3 regions of the Extibacter sp. GGCC_0201 genome follow, and region 1 is predicted to be linked to each of the others. Evidence: predicted binding sites of a transcription regulator. Region 1 holds the regulator's gene; each other region holds the start of a gene.
The links. Region 1 encodes NrdR, which represses ribonucleotide reductase genes. Its sites were predicted from a motif close to CACAANATNTTGTG; they were not measured.

Region 1 (7,620 bases):
GCCTTATCGACGATGACGCGGAGCTCTTCTTTGTTGTCTTCCGTCCCATCAGTTACATTCTGCGTCCCTTTGATATCAATCAGCATGCTCTTGATATCACCTGCAATCTTCTGCAGCTTATCCAGGTCCTTTCCTTTTATCTGGACATTGATTCCTGAACTGCCAAGCGCACTCATATCCATATTGGACATATTGACTGTCAGCTCGCCGCCAAGGCCCTTTGTTACCTTCTCTATCTCCTTCTTCAACTCATTGTTGGACAGCGAAGGCTTATCTTTCGTGATTGCATAAAACTCCACCACATTTGTGGCTGTCGATGTCCCCATCATATTGGAAGAAGATACCATCGCTCCGATATCTTTGACGTCCCTCAGCTTTCCGACACGGTCCATCACCTTATCCGCTGCTTTTGCCGTATCCTCAAGACTCGTTCCTTTCTCTGTCTCAAGCGTCATGCTGATCTCTGTGCTCTCCATCTGAGGCATGAATTCCGTCCCCCTGGATATGGCCAGCGCACCGCTTGCCACGAACAGGACAAGTGCTCCTATGAGCACAAGCGGCTTCTTGTGCAGCGCCCTGGCAAGCAGTCTGCCGTACCAGTCCTTAATCCTTATGAACAGCCGTGACTCTTTCTCTTCCGTCTTCTTTAACAGCCCGGCAGATATCATCGGCACGAGAGTCAGTGCTACTATGAGGCTGGCAAGCAGCGAGTATGCAATCGTAAGCCCCATGTCCACGAACAGCTGCCTTGTAATACCGGTGGTAAATACAATCGGAAGGAATACGCATATCGTCGTAAGCGTGGAAGCCGTAATAGCCCCTCCTACCTGTCTCGCTCCTTCAATAGCCGCCGCCTTGGCCGAGGCCCCCTCTTCGTTACGCATCCGGTAGATATTCTCAATTACTACGATAGAGTTATCTACAAGCATGCCGACACCGAGTGCCAGTCCCGACAGAGATATGATATTGAGCGTAACTCCTGAAAAGTACATGGCCACAAGAGCGGTCATGATGCTGATTGGTATCGAGCAGGCAATCACAAACGTGGGCCGGAAGCTTTTCAAGAATACGAGCAGTATGATAATCGCCAATACCGCCCCGTAAATCAGGTTCTCAAGTACAGAATTGACAATCAGATCGATGTAGACGCCCTGATCCATCAAAGTCACCGCTTTGATTTCCTTGTGCTCTTTCTGAAGTCTCTCCAGCTTCTCCAGCACACGGTCACTCACATCTCCGGTCGAATACCCGGTCTGTTTCTGTATGCTCAACATCATGCCTGGCTTCCCGTTAATCTTGGCGTATGTCTCATCCGAGTTGTCGGTAAGTTCTACATTTGCCACATCCGCCAGCTTTACCGGGTCTATACCATCCATATGGATGAGCACGAGATCTTTTATGTCTTCTATACTCTTGAACTTATCTCCGACACGTACAAGATAATCAAGGCCTTCTTCTGTCACATATCCGGCCGGCATGCTGAAGTTCTCCGCCGCCAGCAGTGTCTTCACCATATCGGCATTCAGCATGCTGCTGATATCCGCACTTGCAGAAGCTTCCCCTTTGGCCGCCTCCATCTGGGCCTCCTGGGATTGAATCATCGCTTCTCCTGCCGCCAGCTGCGCTGCTCCCTGTCCGAGGCCTGCCGCCGCCTCAACCTGGGCGGACGCAAGCTGCCCTCTGGCCTGCGCCAGTGTCATGGCGCCGTCGTTGACCTGCTTCTGCATAGCTTCCAGCTTCTGCCTGCTGGCAACCGCCTCGCTTTGCCCTTCCTTAATCGTAGCCTCCTGTTTGGAAAGCTGCGTAATCGTAGCCTCAAGAGCCGTTATGGCTGTGTCATTACTATCTATTTGTAACTGAAGCTCATCTATCTTATCTGCATTCGCTATTGGATCTTTTTTAAGCTCCGTCATCTGTACCTGGAGCTGATTATGCGTTTCCTTCTGCGTCTTAATCTGCGCTTCTGCAGCCTTCTTGGATGTCTGAACCGCTCCAAGCGACTGCTCCAACTGCACATCCGTTACATCCAGCACCGCCATCCCTTCCGTAATCTCGAGCTGCGCCTGCTTGATCTCCTCCGCCTTCTGCGATATCTGTGATTCGGCCGCTCCCATACCGGAAGATGCCTGAGCTTTGCCGGCCGCCAGCGCCGCCTTGCCGTTCTCCACCTGCTCCTTGGCCGCCTGGAGGGCCGAGGCCGCCTCATTCATCTTCTTTTCTAATTCCGCCTTGACCTCTTCATTCAAGTCCTCTATCTTCTGTTCATTTACAGTAATCTGTACGGTCTCTTCGATGCTGCCTGCGGTAGAGACCGACGCCACGCCTTCTACGCTTTCCACTTCCGGAAGAATCTGCTCTTCGATGATCCGGGTCGTTTCGGCCGCGTCTTCTCCATCAGCACTGACTGCCGCAATCAGTACAGGCATCATACTTGGATTCAGTTTCATAATAATGGGATTGGTTACTTCATCCGGCCAGAAGCCGCTGATCTGATCCAGTCCTTCCCGCATCTCTATAGTGACAGAGTCCATATTGGCTGTCTGATCGAATTCGAGAATCACTGTTGAAGCATTTTCATTTGATACAGATTGTACATTCTTTATGTTGCTCACAGTTGCCATCGTCTGTTCCACAGGCTTTGTTACAACTGTCTCCACTTCTTCCGGGCTTGCCCCCGGGTATGTCGTCATTACCATGGCATAAGGCAGGTTCATGCTCGGAAGCAGATCTACCGTCATATTCCCGAATGACACAATCCCGAGAATTATGATCAACACAACTCCTACCACCACCGTATAAGGCCTTTTCACACTGAATTTTGATAACATTGATGTCCCTCTTTCTGAGTATTCGCCTAGACCCGGACAAAAGTGCCCTGCAGGCCCCCGCATAGGGCGGGGCTAATCGCTGATACGTAAATAATAGCACTTGAGGGTTTAAATAGCAACGATTCCAGTATATAATAATGGCAGGAAAAATACGATTTAAGATTTTTTTTAGAATTGATGAAAACAGAGACTAGGAGGATATGCCAAATGTCAAAATATGCCCTCATTACGGGTGCTTCCAGAGGTATCGGAAAAGCCGCCGCCCTTCTTTTTGCCGCCAGAGGCTATCATGTTTTTCTCAACTGCCGGAACTCTGCGGACGCATTGGAAGAAGTAAGAAGAGAAATATTATCAACAGGCGGTTCCTGCGATATGGTTACAGGCGACGTGAGTGATTCTGCAGATGTTGATAAGATTTTCTCCTTTATATACAGCAGATGCAGCTGTCTCGACGTACTAATCAACAACGCCGGATGCGCCTACATCGGCCTGTTGAGCGATATGACCGACGGGGAATGGAGCCGCGTCATTCAGACGAACCTGTCGTCCGTCTTCTATTGTTCAAGGGCATCTATCCCTCCCATGGTCCGCAGGAAGCGTGGAACGATTGTCAATGTCTCATCTATGTGGGGAAATTCCGGCGCCTCCTGCGAAGCTGCCTATTCAGCATCCAAAAGCGGGGTGAATGGACTTACAAAGGCTCTGGCAAAGGAACTGGCACCGAGCAACGTACAGGTGAATGCTCTGGCGTGCGGTGTCATCGACACTGAGATGAATGGTCAGCTAAGTGACGAAGAACGTGCACAGCTGGCTGACGAGATTCCTGCAGGCAGGTTCGGTACCCCAGAGGAGGCTGCGGAAATGCTCTGGAACATAGCAACTGCCCCGTCCTACATGACGGGGCAGATTATAGGCATCGACGGGGGCTATTAGCGCAGATCCAGTTCTACCGGGCAGTGGTCCGAACCCATGACGCTCGTGTGGATCTTCGCGTCCTCCAGCCTGTCTTCCAGGCTTTCTGACACACAGAAGTAATCGATACGCCAGCCTGCATTCTTCTCTCTTGCACGGAAGCGATAGGACCACCATGAGTAGATTCCTTCTGTATCTGGATAGAAATGGCGGAACGTATCGATGAAGCCGGATTCTTTTATCTTACGGAACTTGTCCCTTTCTTCATCAGTAAATCCTGCATTCTTCCTGTTCGTCTTCGGGTTCTTAAGGTCAATCTCCTCGGCCGCTACATTCAGGTCGCCGCAGAAGATGACCGGCTTATCCTCTTCTAACTTCTTGAGATAGGCCAGGAACGCATCTTCCCACTGCATACGATATGGCAGCCTTGCCAGTTCGCTCTGTGCATTTGGCGTATACACCGTCACAAAGTAGAAATCCTCGAACTCCAGCGTGATGACCCGGCCTTCCTTATCATGTTCTTCTATCCCGATGCCACAGGAATAGGACAACGGCTCTTCTTTCGTGAATATGGCAGTCCCGGAATATCCTTTCCGCTCTGCATAGTTCCAATACTGGTAGTAGCCAGGCGTATCCAATTCAAGCTGCCCTTCCTGCATCTTCGTCTCCTGGATGCAGAAGATATCTGCATCCGCTTCTTCAAAGAAATCCATAAACCCCTTCTGTACACAGGCGCGGATTCCATTTACATTCCATGAAATTAGCTTCATTTATCGTCCTCCAATTATTTCTTGCTTCTTTGCTTAATAATATACTTTTCTGAGGAACAGGCCTCTTGCCGGGGCAAGGAAGCCTGCCAGGCTCCTGTCCTCTGCCGCAATCACGACCGGGAGCATGGACGCATCCCTTTTTCCGGTTCCAATCTCCAGCAGCGTGCCGGTCAATATCCTCACCATATGATAGAGGAATCCCGTACCATAGTATGTGATACGGACCTTATCGCCTGTGCTCACGATCTTGATATTCGTAATTCTGCGGATAGGATCCCCGCAGTCTTTGTCGTCCGTAAAACTTGTAAAATTCTTCACGCCGACGAGATACTCGACCGCCCCCCGCATCGCCTCGATATCCAGCTTCTCCGGATAGTGGTAGCAATATCTGCGGGAGAAGACATCCGGCTTTTCACGGCAGTCGATATAATATTCATATTTTTTACCCTTTGCGCTCTTGCGGGCGTGGAACCCGTTTTTGACAAGCTCTGCTTTGACGATTCTGATATCTTCCGGCAGATACCTGTTCAGAGAATCTTTAAACTCCTGCGGGTCATATAGTTTGGACAGTTTGACGCTCACCACCTGCCCCCTGGCATGTACACCGGCATCTGTCCTGCCCGAGCCGTCCACATGGACCCTGTAGCCGACCAGTTTCCCTATGCTCCACTCCAGCACGAACTGAATCGTATTATCTGTCGTGGCCTGCCTCTGCCATCCCTGATATCTGCTCCCGTCATATGATACGGTTAATTTATACGTTCTCATCTGCATCTCACCCAATCTGAATCTACGTCTGCTCTCTGTTACTTATCATCATCTGTTTCCACGATAATTATGTATACTTATTGAACTGCTAACGTTCAATAAGGTATACTTAATGAACTGATGTTATCCGAAAACAGTAAAAAGGAAGAAGCAAACATATCCCTTTGCTTCTTCCTTATTCTAACACTATACGACATATTTCGTAAATACCTTCTTACACGTATTCCTAATTATCCAGGATTTTTTTCAGCTCATCCATAAAGGTATTGACGTCTTTGAACTCCCTGTACACGGAAGCAAACCTGACATAAGCCACCTCGTCCAGCCCTTTTAGCTCTTCCATGACGATCTCTCCAATCGTACTGCTCGGAATCTCCTTCGCCTCCAGACTGAAAATCTTCGTCTCGATAGAGTCCACCGTCTGCTGTATTGCATCTGCGGATACCGGACGCTTATAGCATGCCCTGAGGACACCGTTCTCGATTTTCTTACGGTTATACTGTTCTCTGTTGTTGTCTTTTTTGATGATGATGAGCGGAATCGTCTCTACCTTCTCATATGTGGTAAACCGCTTGCCGCACACGTCGCAGGAGCGTCTTCTGCGGATGGAGCTTCCGTCCTCCGCCGGCCTGGAATCTATGACTCTTGTATCTAGGTGGTTGCAGTATGGACACTTCATCTTGACCCAAATCCTTTCTTCTGTAATACATATAGTATATCTGCTGCATCGGCAGAAGTCAAACAACATTGCCAGTTTTTCCCTTTATTTTGTCTCTTCGTGAATTTCTACCAGTATGACATCTGGTCCAATTCTTTTGATACATTTGCACGGAATGATATACTCGCTCCCGTCGCCAAAAAATCCACAGAACTTGCCCGACTTTGGAATAATGATAGCTTCCACGCGGCACCCGCAGTCATCCATTATCAGGTCTGCCACGTATCCAAGCCTTTTACAGTCACAAGTATTGATCACTTCTTTATTCTGAAGCTCACTCAGTCTCATACAGCGTTCTTCCTCCCGAATCGTGCAGAATGCACAAGGGGGTCAGGCCCCTTTCGAAAGGGGCCTGACCCCCTCCGTCTGCATCTGCTTCTTATTGACAGTATATGCAGACGGATAAGAAGTGTCAGACGTTCATGACTTTTTCACTCTGGAAGGCTTTGACGATGACGCCCAGGAGTACGCCGCCGATTACAAGCGTCTCTATCAGGGTGATGCCATACTGCAGCATAGTCACGTTCTGGCCCAGTATTCCCTTCATTACAAGCGCGCTGTTATAAAGCGGAATATAGTAGTCTGTCTGTGTCGGATCCCCTGTCGTGAACATCGTCAGAAGCCCTATGATAAGCACGAGCATATAAGCCGGCATCACATAGGTATTCGCCTCTTTCGTAGACTTGGCAAATACTGAGACAAGCGCGATGATGCTGGAGTAGAGGAACGCAATCGCCACGAGCAGTGCGCCGAGCATCACTACCTGCTGTACGCTCAGGTTGATGTTCAGACTGTCCGCCCCGGAGCCTACCATCGACTTCATCATCAGAGGCGCACATACGACCATCGCAATCACATATATAAGAGATGATATGCCGGAGATTGTCATAAGAGAGAACACTTTTCCGAGAACGATAGAGCTTCTCTTGACCGGGGACACGAGCAGGCTCGCCATCGTTCCTCTCTCCTTCTCTCCCGCTATCATGTCGGTTCCGATACCCATAGCTCCCGCAAACAGGAGAATCGTGATAAAGTACGGAAGCATCATCCCTATCGCCTTGCCGCTGGCTTTCTCATCGTCCTGGATAATCATATCTTCATTGTCTGAATTCACTGTAAACACGGTGAGCTGTGCCAGATCCTCTACACGTCCCGCAAGCAGCGACTGCCGGTAGGCTTCCAGAACACCACCCGAAATATTCTCATATGCCGCCTTGGAATAATCTTCGGAAGGATTATAATACGTCTTAACCTGTGGAATCGTATTTCCGGCTTCATAGCCGCCGACGGCATCTTCAAATCCATCCGGAAATTCTATAATCAGATCGGCTTTGCCGTCAAGGATATCCTTCTTGGCTTTCTCCATCCCGCCAGCGTCAATGAGCCTGGACTTGAATTCCTGCTTGCTGTCACCGAGGAAGGCTTTAAAGCTGGCAGGCTCGTTTGCAACATATACTACCGATTCGTGGGACTCTATATCGTCTTCCATATTGGATACAAGACCGCTGATAATCGTCATAATCAATATCATGATAAGTACGGGGAGAAAGAATACGGAAAACACCATCTTCTTGTCTTTGAATATTCTGGCCATCTCTTTCCCAAATATATGCTTGATTCCGTT
Region 2 (7,620 bases), on a different contig from region 1:
TTTAAAAGAAGTTCCGCCTCTTTAGAAGGATCCCCTGCGAGCCGGTATTCCATACAGCCGCCGTCCTCATCAGACACAAGGGAGAACTCGTCCCCGGCGAACTGTTCAATCGCATTGACGGTATTGATCATCAGTATCGATGCAGCCGCACATACGATATCCTGTCCACATTCATTCTGTCCTGCATGGCCTGAAGCTCTGAAGCCTACGCATTCATTCTTTTCATTGTTATAGATAGTTACCTTAATCATCGGTAATTCCCAGATTAAGCATTGATCTTGTCAATCTTTACAGCAGTATACTGTTGTCTGTGACCATTTTTCTTATGGTATCCAGTTTTTCTCTTATACTTGTAAACGATGACTTTTTTTGCTTTTCCATTTTCAATTACAGAAGCTTCTACAGTTGCACCGTCAACGGTCGGATTCCCAACTTTCAATCCGTTGTCGTTAACTGCAAGCACTTGGTCGAATGTATAAGTCTCGCCGGCTTCTGCACCAAGTTTTTCTACTTTAATGATATCGCCTTCAGCTACTTTGTACTGTTTACCACCTGTTGCTATAATCGCGTACATATGGCACCTCCTATTATCATTACTCGCCAATTGTGGTGGCTGCGTAAATTTGCAGCGCTTGAAAACCTCATTGTGCGGCATACTGTTGTATTATAGCACAGACTTTTGTCAAAATCAACCAAAATATTATGATAATATCTGATTTGTTCCTTTTGTTCCTTTTCAGGCAAAAGTGGCTTATGTGGTTCTGCCTGTTTTCTGTTCAGGCATTACATTTGCGTAGATGATGCCGGCCATTATGATTGCGGCACCCGTAAGCTGAAGTCCCGCCATCCGTTCATCCAGCAGGAGGAAGGAGGATGCCGCCGTAAAGACAGGCTGTGAGCACATGATAAGCGCCGCTTTCGTAGAGTCAAGCCTGCTAAGCGCAAAGTTCTGCAGGCAGTAGCTGATTCCCGTGCAGCCGATACCAAGATACAGAAGTGCACCCCATGCTGCCGCCGGCACATCGGTAAATGCAGGCATGGCCTCATTGTTTGCTATTCCCAGGACCAGGCATACGGCACCGGTCAAGCCGGCCTGGTAGGCTGCCAGCAGCAAAGGCTCCATGTGTCCCAGGTGGAGGGAGCTGAACTCAAAGACGCAGGCTACGAGAAATGAGCTCGCAACGGCCATAGCCTCACCTGGGCCAAATACAAACCCGCCATTTCCACAGCAGAGCAGATACGTCCCTGCAACGACGACGAGAATCGGTATGTATTTTTCCTTTGCTATCTTTACCTTTGATACGAAGCGCATGAGAAACGGGGTGAATATGACCGGCAGCGCGAACAGAAAGCCGGCGCTCGTAGCCGTCGTATATTTAAATGTCAGCGTACCGAGAATATACGCTCCAGCGGTAAGAGCCGATATCAGCGTACCCGGCTTCCAGAAGGATGCTTTCATACCGGCAAATATCCGTCTGTGGAATATTAGTACGAGGAACAGGCACCCCATGAGGAAACGTACGGACACATATAAAAAGAAAGGGAAAGAGGACATCCCGTATTTTGCAATCGGGTTGCCTATGCCGATCAAGATATTCTGTATCAGAATCAGGGAGCCATAGAACAGGCTGCTTCTTTGCTTCATAATATATCCTTTCTGTCCGCCGGCCTGTCATTACAGGTCGTCTGCCAGCGCGCTGCTCTTGGCATAGGCGGTACTTTTCGCCTCGAAAAAATCTGTCTTGATCAGATTCGCGTTCGAATACTGTTCTACCCACCGCATGCTTTCAGGAACCTTGTCATATCCGTCATATACTGGTTCAAACCCAAGACCTGCACATCGCAGATTTCCAAGATACCGGATATAGCCGGTTACCATATCCTTCGTCAGCCCCTGAATCTTGTCTCCGATGACATAGTGTCCCCATCGGATTTCCTGCTCGCAACCTTCCCGTATCATATGCCGGTATACGTTTATATCTTCCGCGGTGAACAGCCACGGCTCTTCCTTTTTCAATTCCTGGAGCATGCTGCGGAACAGCCACAGATGCGTGTTCTCGTCCCGGTTGATATACCGGATCTCCTGTACGGAGCCAGGCATCTTCCCGTTGCGTCCAAGATTGTAAAAGAACATAAAGCCACTATAAAAGTATACACCTTCCAATATATAGTTTGCAACAAGAGTCCTCACGAGCGACGGTGCACTTTTCGTCTCCTGGAACTCATTGTACAGGCTGCCGATGAACTCGTTACGCAGAAGCAGATGCTCATCCTCCTTCCATTGGTACAAGATCTCCTCGCGCTTCTGCGGCTCACAGATTGTATCCAGCATATAGCTGTAGCTCTGGCTGTGTACCGCCTCCTGGAATGCCTGAATCGACAGGCAGAGATTGACTTCATTCGCCGTGATATATTCGCCTATATGCGGGAGGTTCGCGGTCTGTATACTGTCCAGGAAGATAAGGAAGGACAGTATCTTGTCATATGCTCTGCGCTCCTCAGCGGGAAGGTGCAGATAATCCTTTATATCCACTCCCAGGCTGATCTCCTCTGGTATCCAGAAGTTGTTCATCGCCTGGCGGTACCAGTCGCTGACCCATGTATATTTCATATTATTAAAATCATTGAGATTTGTCGTGTTGCCGCCAATCATCCTTCTGCTGAGGACATCGGTGTCCCCGTCCGGATTGAAAAGCATCTTCTTCGTCAGTTCTGACATATCCTTCTCCTCTCTGTTTGAACGTCAGGAAGAGCACACATCGCACTCTTCCACCTCCAGGCTCCTGGAGCGTATATAATAGATAGTCTTTACTTTGCACTCCCATGCAAGCACATACAGGTCCAGCACTTTTCGGAACGTGTATTCGTTCGTAATATACAGATTCATGCTCTGTGCCTGGTCGATATGGCGCTGGCGTACGCCGCAGGCACGGATGGACCAGATCTGGTCAATCAGATGTGCGTTCTTGTAATACCAGTACGTGTCCATTGAAAGTTCGGGCGCAACTCTAGGTATGAGCCCGTTCTTCTTTTCTTCCAGATAGAACCTGTGCATGACCGGATCAAGGCCTGCCGTCGTACCGGCGATGATGCTCGTGCTGCTCGTCGGAGCAGCGGCCAGCATATACCCGTTTCTAACGCCGCAGGCGGCAATCCTTGCACGGAGCTGCTCCCATCCGTTTCCGGTAAGGCCGCGCTTGTCAAAATAAGCCCCGGTCTGCCAGTCGCTTCCCTCGAAGTATGCGTAGGCACCTTTCTCCTCTGCGATATCGCAGCTGGCTTCTATGGCGGCGCGGTGGATTGCACAAAATGCTTTCTCGGCAAATGCAAGATGCTCTTCGCTTTCCCAGGCGATTCCATTTTTAGCGAGCATATGATGGTACCCGCTGACACCGAGTCCTACCGGGCGGTATTTTTCATTATTCAGTTTTGCATACGGAACCGGGAAGAAATTAAGGTCGATGACATTGTCAAGTGCACGCATCGCAGAAGACACCGTGCGGCGAAGCTCTGCCTCATCCGTCACATCGATATGTCCGAGCGAGATGCTGGCCAGATTGCACACGACAAATTCCCCCGGCTTGGTCACGGTTACGACAACCTCCTCTCCGTCTACCTCCTCGATGGTCTGAGACACTTCCTCTACCCCACCCATGTTCTGGGCAATCTCTGTGCAGAGGTTGCTGCAGTAGATGATGCCTCTGTGGCAGTTCGGATTCATACGGTTCACCGTATCCCGGTTGAAGGCAAACGGAGTCCCTGTCTCTACGGCACTACGGATAATCAGACGGATAATCTCCTTGATTGGTATGACCCGTTTGGATATTCTCGTATCCTGCACGCAGTCCAGATATTTTTGCTCCCACTCTTCACCGTAACAGTCTTCCAGCGCGTATCCCTTTACGGTCAGAATTTCATGGGGACACATGAGATACCAGTCACCTTCGATATGGTCTCTCGCCTGTTGCCAGAAATAGTCAGGATAGCATACGGCCGGAAATACATCGTGCGCCTTCATCCGGTCGTCGCCGTTGTTCGTCCTAAGCTTCAGGAATTCCGGAAGGTCTCTGTGCCACACGTCAAGATAGACGGCCACCGCGCCCTGGCGGACTCCGAGCTGGTCCACGGCCACCGCGGTGTCATTGGCAAGCTTGATCCAGCGGATGACACCTCCTGCCGCTCCTTCGAATCCACGTATCGTACTGCCGCTTGCCCGCACCTTTCCAAAATACAACCCCATCCCGCCGCCGTATTTGCTCACTTTCGCGAAGCTGTCTATGCTCCGGTAGATGCCGTCCAGGCTGTCGGGAACCGTGTCTATGAAACAGGAAGAAAGCTGGTGGTATGGCTTTCTCGCATTGGAAAGCGTAGGTGTTGCCATCGTCACCTTGAGCAGGCTCAGCATATCGTAGAAACGCTGTACCCATTCTGAGCGTCTGTCCTTTTCCTTCATAGCAAGGTGCATGGCTATCCCCATGAACATCTCCTGCGGAGTCTCAAGCACAGTACCATTTCGGGTACGGATAACATAGCGGTTAAGGAGCAGATCCAGGCCGGAGTATGTAAAAAGCCTGCTTCGCTCCTCCTGTATCATCCTGCCGAACGCCTCGATTTCCTGCCTGCTGTAATGATCTAATATATAGCTGCCATATAGTTTTTCTTCGGTAAGAAATACGATCTTGTCATAGAAGCCTGTGATTCCATAACTTTTCATGGCATCATCCAGACTGTCACGAAAACCTGCGTATAAGAGCCGTGCCGCTATCAGTTCCCATCCCGGCGCCTCCTGGGTGGTGAGCTCGACGGCCGCTTTCGTGAGCAGAGACAGCTTTTCCCTGTCATGCAGTCCTGGTTTCAGGAGTGATTCGTATTTGCTGTACAGGAGTGTCAGGTCATATTCAGGGTCTTTGAAATCTCCTTGTATATGTGCAAGAACTTGTTCCAGCCCTTTGATTCTTATGTCTTCCATTGTTCTTCCTCCATATAATCACAAATTGTTGTGGATACATCAGATGATATCACAACATATGGTATTTAGCAAGATGCAGTTATATCCAGAAAATCTCTCTTATCTTCTTCCGGTGCAAAATCCGTATCAAGAATTCCTTGACTTACGCCTGTCTGTAAGTATACATTAAAAGATAGAATAATACGCAAAGGAGTCTTACATATGGAACATTTAATCACCCCGGACCACTATGCATCCCCGCTTACGATCCGGGAGACAGAAGTCGCAATCAAGGAAGTGAAGGACCACTTCGAACGTGCACTGGCCAAATCTCTGCACCTGACCCGTGTCTCAGCACCTTTGTTTGTAAAGCCGGAATCAGGTCTTAACGATAATCTCAACGGAGTAGAAAGGCCGGTTTCCTTCGGCATCAGAGAACAGGAGGACGCGCCGGCGGAAATCGTCCACTCTCTGGCCAAATGGAAACGTTACGCGCTGAAGCGTTATGATTTCCATTCCGGAGAAGGCCTGTACACAGATATGAGCGCTATCCGCAGAGATGAGGATACGGATAATATCCATTCTATCTACGTAGACCAGTGGGATTGGGAAAAGGTCATATCCAAAGAAGAACGGAACACGGAGACGCTCCACTACACAGTACGTAAGGTATATTCTGCACTGAAAGAGACAGAAGAATTCATGTCCAGGAGATATAACTACATAGAGCCGTTCCTGCCGGATGAGATAACATTCATCACGTCACAGGAACTGGAGGACCTTTATCCTGGGGCCGATGCCAAGGAGCGGGAATACCGCATTGCCAGGGCAAAAGGCGCGGTATTCATCTCCCAGATTGGGAAGGTGCTTGCTTCCGGTGAGAAACATGACGGGCGTGCTCCCGATTATGATGACTGGGAACTGAACGGTGATATCATCGTATACTATCCGGTTCTGGATATCGCCCTTGAGCTGTCCTCCATGGGAATCCGTGTGGATGAGGAAGCACTCCGCCGCCAGCTGAAGGCCGCAGGCTGCGAAGACAGGGCGCAGCTGGAGTTCCAGAGGGCACTGCTCGACGGCCAGCTGCCTTACACTATCGGAGGCGGAATCGGCCAGTCGCGCATCTGTATGCTGTATCTGAGAAAGGCACATATCGGAGAAGTGCAGTCTTCTATATGGCCGAAGGAGATGCTGGAGGAAGCATCTGCCCACAATATCAATCTTCTGTAAGGATGGGGAAAGCGGACGCCGATGGCATCTGCTTTGATGCGTCGGCACAGCTGTCTATATTACCGGCATAGGCGCGACCCTTATCGCAGAATTCATAATGCAGGAAGAGCCGGAACCAGGCAGGGAATGTCATGCGAGTTAGCATCCCCTGCCCGGTTCCGGCTCTTCTCTTGTGGCCAATCTACGAGATTTCCAATTCACTCCTTGGCTTCAGCTGCAGTATGATCAGCGCGGCCACGACGCAAACAATGCCTACGATGTTAAATAGATCCAGCGGCTCATGGTACAGGAAGACGCCAAACAGGCTTGCCGCAACGACTTCAAAGGAAGCTATGATGGACGCCTTGCTGCTTTCTATGTATTTCAATGCGGCAGAATAGCAGATATACGGCAATGCGAGCGTGATGACGCTTCCGATTACCGTTACCGGCATTTTTTCCGCATTGGCAGCAATGATTTTGACCATGGATACAGGTTCCGCGATAACGAGCGACGCGAGGCTCGCCAGGATAAAAGTATAGACCGTGACGGTCAGCGATTCATATCTTCCCATCAGGACTTTACCGAATATGCTGTAAAGGGAATATCCGAAACCGGCGCTCAGTCCAATCAGCAGCGTGATTAACACATTGTCGCCCACATTTGCGCCAGACAGCCCTACCACGAGTATGCAGCCCGCAAATGAAAGGAAAAGGGCAGCTATCTTCTGGAGCGTCAGCTTCTCTTTGAAGAAGAGGACCGACATAATCATTACAAAGAACGGTGCCGTATACAGCAGCACGACTGCTACGGAGAGGGATGCCCTCTGCACGGTTGCCGCATAGGCCAGATTATTGATAAACAGGCTTCCGAGTCCGGTACCCAGAAACCATTTGAAATCTTCTTTACGTATCTTCAGCTTGCTGCGGTCAGTGATAAGCAGGAACAGTATGAGCACGACCGCGGCAGAAGTGATTCTGACTGCGGCGGTCTGCCTCGTGTTGAATCCGATTGCCGCCACATATCTTGTTATAATTCCCATGGAGCCCCATAGTACCGAAGCCATCAAAACAAATAAAGGTGCCAGTCTTTTCATAGTCCACATCCCTGCCCTTTCCTGTATTCACAGTAGCTACAGAAGATCTAGCAGCCGCATTGCATTCTCTCCGGATATGCTGCGCTTCTCTTCCTCTGTAAGGTCCATTGATTCCAGATAGCTGATGAATTCTTTCTGTCCGGCCCACGGCGAGTCTGTCGCGAACAGAATCTTATCGCTGCCGTGAGTCCTGGCAATCCTTATAAACTGTTCATCAGCGATTCTTCCAAGCACAACTCCTGTGTCAAAATAGACGTGTTTCCCTACGAGATATTCTTCCACATCGTCCCATAGGCCGTTACCTCCAAGATGGGCCAGTACAAGCTTCTCCGGCTGCACCTCATCGATAAGCCGGGCCGCCATC
Region 3 (7,620 bases), on a different contig from region 1:
CTTCTTTATTGTAATTGACCGGATATTTTACATACTGTATCTTTCCGCCGTTGCTCAGGTCCCAGAAGCGCCCTTCTAAATCCTGCTTCTGAATCGGGGTAATCTCTTCCGAAACATGGCAGTGGAAGCTGTTGCTTACGTATTCCCTGTCTGAGACATTCTCTATAATACCGTATTTTTTGCGGAACTGCTGGACCTGTACGCCGCAGAGGTTCTCTGCCGGGGTTCCATAGATGGCATAGAGGTGTCCATCCTCTTTCTTATACTCATTGATCTTATCATTGATATGCTGCAAAGTATCTAACGCGAACTGGCCATCCTGCGCAAGGGACTTCTTGTTGTGCAGCTGCTGCAGCTCATTCAGGGCAGTAATGCCAAAGGATGCGGTTGCAGACTTGAGCAGCGGCTTAATCTTGTCATACAGCCCGAGATGTCCTCCGTAAAAGCCGCCTTCACAGTAAGCGAGCGGATTGGTGGACGCCTTCATCTCCCCGAGGTACTCATATGTCCGAACGTGCAGCTGGCGGATGAGTTCCAGGTAATAGTCCAGCACCTCGAAGAACGTTCTGCTCTCCTGCTTCGCCTTAGCATAAATCATCGGCAGATGCAGGCTGATGGCTCCGATATTGAACCTGCCTACGAACACAGGCTCGTCTCTGTCATCCGCAGGCTCCATCCCCCCTCTTTCATACCAGGGTGAAAGGAATGCACGGCATCCCATCGGGCTTATGATCTTGCCGTATTTCTTGTACATGCTGGAGACATAACCTTCTCCGGTAAGGCTCAGCCAGTCAGGATACATCGTCCTGGCAGAACATTCTATACCTGCTTCAAACAGATCTTCCAGCGGTTTTCCCGGTCCGTGAAGGTTCTCATCATATAAAAATACTATCTTCGGGAACAGCACCGGCTTCTTATGTCCTGCTTTGCCCTGTCCGTTACCGCGTACTTCCAGCATCTTCTTCGTTGCAAGCTTGCCGTACTTATTCGTCACAGTACCTGCCGTGACAGTGATAAACGGATAGTCGCCCCTGCTGGAAGACACGGAGTTGAACTTGTACTCCCATCCCTGGAACCCCTGTTCCATCTCTTTTTCTAGATCTGCCCAGGCAACCTTCTGTACCGTCTCTTCATCAAGTCCCAGCTCCGTATATTTATCAATCAGCTTCCTGTGTGACTTTTCAGCGTAAGGCGCCAGAATCTCATCTACGCTCGGTACGGTAAATCCGCCGTACTGCTGGCTTGCAGCGCTCAGCACGATATCGCCGATTACGTCAAATGCCGTATCCAGCGTCTTCGGTTCATTGTACCAGAGGTTCCCCATCTCAAACCCGCCGCTTAAAACTGCCTTTACATCAAAGAGACAGCAGTTCATCGTGTCACGTCTCGCCGACATGTCATGAATATAAATGTATCCGTCCCGGATGGCCTGTACTTCCTCGACCGTAAGGAAGAACTTCTTGTACAGCTCCCTGTTCAGCTCGTTAAATATAAGGCTCCGCTTCGTAGACACGAGCGCGCTGTCCGTATTGCTGTTCTCCTTGTCCCCGATGTACATGATAGACTGGCTCTTCTTGTATACCTCATCCAGCATCTGTACAAAGTCCTGCTTGTAGTTCCTGTAATCCCTGTAGCTCTTAGCCACGACAGGATTCACTTTCTCAAGAGCGCCTTCCACCACATTGTGCATCTCCGCAATCGGTATCTCGGCCACGTTCCTGGCATCTACCTTCTCCTCCACGAAGCTGCAGATAAAGCCAAGCTCTTCTTCTGTAAATTTCACAAGTGCACGGTAGGCAGATTTATTTACAGCAACCACTACCTTCTGCACGTTGAACTCTTCTTTTGTACCGTCTTTTTTTACTACTCTTACCTCATTTTTCATTCAAGCATACCTTCCTTCTCACCGATGTCAGCCTATATTTAGTATAGATGTCCGGCACCATCACAATATCATGTGTTTTTACTCACTTATTAATCTTACCATTCCCGATGTATAGCGTCAATGACAGCGCCTGAAAAATAATTCACAAAAATAGAGCCTGCAGCGGCTCTGCAAATTGTATATAATTATTTCCCCTCTGAAAAGCAGCATAGAATGCGGCCATCAGTTGCCGCATTCTATGCTTATCTCATTGAACAGTTTCAGAATATCATCCACCGTAATGCTGTCTTTTTCTTCCTCTTTCTTATCCAGTATCACTTCTCCCTGATGCATCATAAGAAGACGGTTTCCATATTCCACGGCGTACCGGAGGTTGTGGGTAACCATAATGGTCGTCAGCTGCTTTGCCCTGACAATCTTATCCGTCAGTTCCATGATGAGCTCTGCGGTCTTCGGGTCGAGGGCCGCCGTATGCTCATCCAGAATCAGGAACTCGATTGGCGTCATCGTAGACATGAGCAGGGCCATCGCCTGCCGCTGGCCGCCTGAGAGCGACCCTACCTTGATATCCAGCTTATCCTCCAGGCCAAGTCCGAGCTGGCTCAGCTGCTCCCTGTAATATCCGACCCTCGCCCTATTCGTCCCTCTTCCAAGGCCGTAGAGCTTCCCTTTATTGTCTGCAAGAGACATGTTCTCCAGAATCGTCATGGACGGACACGTCCCCATGGCAGGATTCTGGTACACTCTGCCAATCCGCTCATTTCTGCGGTATTCCTTTTCCTTCGTAATATCCTTTTCATTGATAAATATGCGTCCGGCTTCCAATGGTATGCTGCCGCATATGATATTCAGCATAGACGTCTTTCCAGAACCGTTGCTCCCTACGACGGACAGGAACTCGCCCTGCTCTATCTTGAGGTTGAAATTGTGGAAGAGGCACATTTCATTTATCGTGCCCGGATTGTAATATTTCTCGATTCCCCTGAGTTCAAGCATTTTTGTTCACCTTCTTCTTTCTCTCCATGCTGACGATGAGTATGATAAGGAACAGAACCGCCGTAATCAGCTTCATCGCCTGAGGTTCAAAGTTCTTAAGGGCGACCGCGACACATGCCTTGTATATGACAGAACCTATCAATACAGAAGTCGTCGCCTTTAAGACTGTCATCTTCTTGAAAATGCTTGTGCCGATGATAACGCTTGCAAGGCCGATGACAATCGCCCCTGTCCCCATGGAAATTTCAAATACCCTCTCCTCCTGGGCGAAGACACATCCTGCCAGGGATACGAGCCCGTTCGCTATGGCAAGGCCAAGAATCTTCACATTCCCCTGATCCTTGGCAAGCGAGGTGACAAGCGTATCGTTGTCCCCCACTGCACGCAGAAGATACCCTGACTTTGTCTTCAGGTACAGATCGAGGAGCACCTTGCTTATCACGGTTAATATGAGGATAACTATCAATGTCGCATACGGTCTGAGGACCTCCGGTACGATGCCGTCTATCATATCGTTCTTGAATATCGTCTTCTGGGAAAAGAGCGGAACATTCGACGTCCCCGCGATATAGAGGTTTACTGTCCAGAGCGCTGTCATCATGATAATTCCGGACAGCAGATCCCTCACCTTGCACTTCACATGGATAAGACCTGTGCATATGCCTGCCAGCACTCCTGCCGCAAATGCCGCAACCAGAGCCAGGTACGGATTCACGCCCTGTGTGACAAGGGCAGCAGTAATTGCTGCCCCGAGCGGGAAACTTCCGTCGACCGTAAGATCTGGAAAATCAAGTATCTTGTATGTGATATAGACCCCCAAAGCCAATATCCCATATATGAGCCCCTGTTCAATAATGGTTACAATCAAGTTCATGAAAATGCCTCCCGCATGCGAAATATACTTCTTCTACTCTGTTATCTCATCAAAACTCTCAACCGCGTCTGCCAAAAGCGTCTCCGGCACGGAGATTCCAAGGTTCTCCGCCACTTTTGTATTTACATAGAATCCTGGTTCCGTAATCAGTTCAAACTTCATCTCCGAAGCCTTCTCTTCCCCTTTAAGAACCTTGGCCGCCATCTTTCCGGTCTGCCTGCCGAGTGCGATATAGTCGATTCCCTCTGCCGCAAGGCATCCTATCTTTACCTGCTCGATCTCGCTGCCGAACACCGGAATCTTCTTATCGTTCGCCTTTTCGAGTATCGTCGGCAGCGATGCTACGACAGTATTGTCCGTAAGGTTCGTAATGCAGTCGACCTGGCTTAAAAGGTCATCCGCCGCAAGGGATACGTCTGCAGTCGCCGTGATACCCTTTTCCACAAGTTCAAAATCATATTTGCCCACCAGCTCTTTGTACTCTGCTATAGCGGATACGGAATTCGCCTCGCTTGTCGTATACATGATACCTATCTTCTTCGCATCCGGAAGCATTTCCCGGATCATCTTCAGCTGCTCTTCTACAGGAAGCTTGTCGGACGTTCCTGTCACCTCGCCTACCGGAGTCCCTTCCTCGTCTGCAAGTTCTGCCGCCACCGGATCAGTCACCGCCGTATAGATGACCGGAATCTTGCTGTCCATCGCCGCATTGTACGCGCTCTGAGCCGTCGGCGTCGCTATCGCGCAGATCATGTCTACCTTGTCAGATACGAAGCCGTCGGATATCTGTCCTGCCGTTCCCATATCTGCCGCCGCGTTCTTATACTCGACCGTCAGGTTATCGCCCTCTTTGATGCCCTCTTCTTCAAGTCCTTTTAAAAATCCTTCTCTGCAGTTGTCCAGAGACCCGTGCTCTGCAAACTGCTCGATACCGATAGTGTAGCTCTCCTTATCCGAGCCTCCGGAAGATTGGGATGAATCTCCGCATCCGGATAGTAATACTGCTGTCATTGCTGCTGTTAATAATCCTGCTGTTACTTTCTTTTTCATTGTTCTTTCTCCTTTTCTTTTCATAGAATCCTTTTGCTGTTAGGAGAGAAAATCATAGCAGAGCGGGCAGGCGATAGATGGCTGAGTCTGCGCAATATCTTGGTTTTCTGAAAATGTTTTCAGCCTTAGATTGCGGGCACCTCGTGACCCCTGGTCTCTCGGTCGCGGGTGCCCCGCTGATATTTTCAGAACTAACCATCTATTTGCGCTAGCGCAATATCTGGTTTTTCTGAAAATGCCCGCAATCTCTACCACGCGCAAAAAACCGCCCCAAACCTTTAGGTTTGAGGCGGTAATAATTAACTCTTATTATCGCGGTACCACTCAAATTGACGAATCGTCCACTTTTCTCATGTACTAACATACACTCCTGATTGATAACGGGTTCGGTTCCCGACAAGCCATACTCTCGCACGATTTCAGGCTGCCCTCGAAAGTCCATTCAACTATCTCCTTCATACGGCAATCACACCACCTGCCGCTCTCTTGGATGTCGCAAGATAATCTACTCTTCTTTCTCAACGGTTTTTCTTATTTACACCATATACTTTAATTCACCAAAGTGCATTTGTCAAGTCAAATTTAAAAATATTTTTAGTCCTTGATAACCGGAACCGGCGTATCGTCTTTTGCATCGAGGTCGTTTATGTACTTCTTCGTCTCTTTTACGATTACATTCGACAATAACAGCACCGCAATCAAGTTTGGTATTGCCATAAGCGCATTCAGCGTATCGGCAATCAGCCATACGAGGTCAAGCGCTACGATAGGAGCAATCGCTGCAACCAGGAGATAAAGGATACGATATACGAACATTACCTTGCTGCCTGCAAAATATTCCACACAACGCTCTCCGTAATAAGCCCATCCAAGAATCGTAGAGTAGGCAAATGAGATAATGCCAAGTGTCAGAATAATTGGTCCAAGATATGGAATCTGGCCAAATGCCATGGATGTAAGAACACCGCCGTTTTCAATCTGGTCTGCATTGATGGAAGGGTTCTTCATGATAGTCGTAACAAGTACAAGACCTGTCATAGCACAAACAACTACGGTATCCCAGAATGTACCTGTGGAAGATACGAGCGCCTGACGAACCGGGTTTCTTGTCTGAGCTGCTGCAGCTGCGATAGGAGCAGAACCCATACCAGACTCGTTAGAGAACAATCCTCTGGCAGCACCCATCTTCATGGCAATCATGAGACCGCCGCCCACAAGGCCGCCTGCTGCGGAACCCGGTGTAAAGGCAAGCCTGCCGATAGTTGCAAGTGCCGGGATGATGTAGTCATAGTTCATACCTAAGATAATAATACATCCGATTACATAGAAGATAGCCATGAAAGGAACCAGCTTCTCACATACTCTGGCGATAGATTTGATACCACCGAAGATAACGATTCCGGTAAGGACTGCGACAACGATACCGATTGGCCACTTTGGAAGGCCAAGGTTCTCGTTACATACGGTTGCGATTGCGTTGACCTGTGTCGCACAGCCGATACCGAAGGAAGCGAATCCTGCAAGCACCGCAAATGTTACACCGAGCCACTTCATGTTAAGTCCCCGTTCCAGAGCATACATGGCACCACCCTGCATACGGCCGTCCTCCGTCTTGACTCTGTACTTTACAGCAATCAATGACTCGGAATACTTCGTCGCGATTCCGAATACACCGATAAGCCAGCACCACAATACTGCTCCCGGTCCCCCGATTGCAATGGCTGTACCTACACCGATGATATTACCGGTACCGATGGTAGCCGCCAGTGCGGTCGTAAGAGCTCCGAACTGCGATACTTCACCTTCTGCTTCCGGGTCTTTTGTTACAGACAGCTTAATACCCTTTGAGAGTGTCTTTCGCTGGATAAATCCTGTACGGATTGTCATAAACACGTGGGTACCGAACAGCAGGATAATCATGAACCAGCCCCATACCCACCCATTGATGGTTGTTACGAAAGAATTAATTGCATCAAACATGTTATTCCCCCTTCTCTTTCCTTTGATTTACTATGCACTTTCTGATAAAAATAGTACTACGATAAAAACAAACAGGTGTCGACACCAGATGTCGACCGCCCCCCTGCATCACCTAAAAACATTGTACATGAATTTGTAGAAAATAGCAACTATCGTTATAAAATTGACATTCAATTCGTCATAATGACGAAATAATAAAGATTATTCTTCATTTTTCAATTTGTTAAATAAATAACTAACTATTTTATCGCACAATTTCCGCGGTTATTTCCTGCCGGCGGCAAAACAAAAAGACCCCGAAGGTATGTTCCGCCTTCGGAGTCTTTGTATATTTTGTATAGGCTGTACAATATTGTACTATATATCGTATGTACCGAAATAATATTAACACATAATTCCGTTAGATGCAAGTATTTCATATTATCCTTTTATGCCGCTCAGCGCGATGCCCTCCTTGAACCTGCTCTGCATACATATATAAAAGAGGAACGGCGGCAGAAAGTTTACGACCGCACACGCCATCGTAAGCCCAACGTCCGTATTGAACTGTGTTTTCATCAGGCTGAGCGCCAGCGGCAGCGTCTTCATCTCCTCCTTCGTACATGCCACAAGAGGCCAGATAAAGTTATTCCACGCGCCGACGAATGTAAAGATAGACAATGCCAGTACGGAGGACTTTACCATCGGGAGCACGACTTTGAAGAACGTCCCGATATTGCCGCAGCCGTCAATCTTTGCCGCATGTATCAGATCCTGCGGTATATCTAGAATCGCCTGTCTCATGATAAATACGCCGAAGGCTGTCGGGAGGGGCAGGATAAGAGCACGGAAAGTA

Region 2: the regulator NrdR is predicted to act here: its motif matches at 5,020-5,033, upstream of HJV72_RS02655 (ribonucleoside-diphosphate reductase subunit alpha).
Region 3: the regulator NrdR is predicted to act here: its motif matches at 1,947-1,960, upstream of nrdD (anaerobic ribonucleoside-triphosphate reductase).

What each region holds. Positions count from the first base shown of each region.
Region 1 is NZ_JABFCH010000023.1:53,170-60,789, reverse strand. Features, by position in the region: gene HJV72_RS14765 (efflux RND transporter permease subunit) at 1-2,828, opposite strand, end outside; gene ymfI (elongation factor P 5-aminopentanone reductase) at 3,036-3,761, shown strand; gene HJV72_RS14755 (exodeoxyribonuclease III) at 3,758-4,510, opposite strand; gene truA (tRNA pseudouridine(38-40) synthase TruA) at 4,544-5,278, opposite strand; gene nrdR (transcriptional regulator NrdR) at 5,505-5,957, opposite strand; gene HJV72_RS14740 (YlmC/YmxH family sporulation protein) at 6,042-6,284, opposite strand; gene HJV72_RS14735 (ABC transporter permease) at 6,409-7,620, opposite strand, start outside.
Region 2 is NZ_JABFCH010000003.1:24,519-32,138, forward strand. Features, by position in the region: gene HJV72_RS02635 (ribosomal-processing cysteine protease Prp) at 1-251, opposite strand, end outside; gene rplU (50S ribosomal protein L21) at 266-574, opposite strand; gene HJV72_RS02645 (DMT family transporter) at 752-1,645, opposite strand; gene HJV72_RS02650 (ribonucleotide-diphosphate reductase subunit beta) at 1,676-2,719, opposite strand; gene HJV72_RS02655 (ribonucleoside-diphosphate reductase subunit alpha) at 2,744-4,969, opposite strand; gene asnA (aspartate--ammonia ligase) at 5,171-6,181, shown strand; gene HJV72_RS02665 (DMT family transporter) at 6,363-7,256, opposite strand; gene HJV72_RS02670 (amidohydrolase family protein) at 7,293-7,620, opposite strand, start outside.
Region 3 is NZ_JABFCH010000017.1:1,314-8,933, forward strand. Features, by position in the region: gene nrdD (anaerobic ribonucleoside-triphosphate reductase) at 1-1,885, opposite strand, end outside; gene HJV72_RS11915 (ABC transporter ATP-binding protein) at 2,108-2,881, opposite strand; gene HJV72_RS11920 (ABC transporter permease) at 2,874-3,755, opposite strand; gene HJV72_RS11925 (ABC transporter substrate-binding protein) at 3,789-4,805, opposite strand; T-box leader at 5,088-5,336, opposite strand; gene HJV72_RS11930 (alanine/glycine:cation symporter family protein) at 5,400-6,785, opposite strand; gene HJV72_RS11935 (carbohydrate ABC transporter permease) at 7,206-7,620, opposite strand, start outside.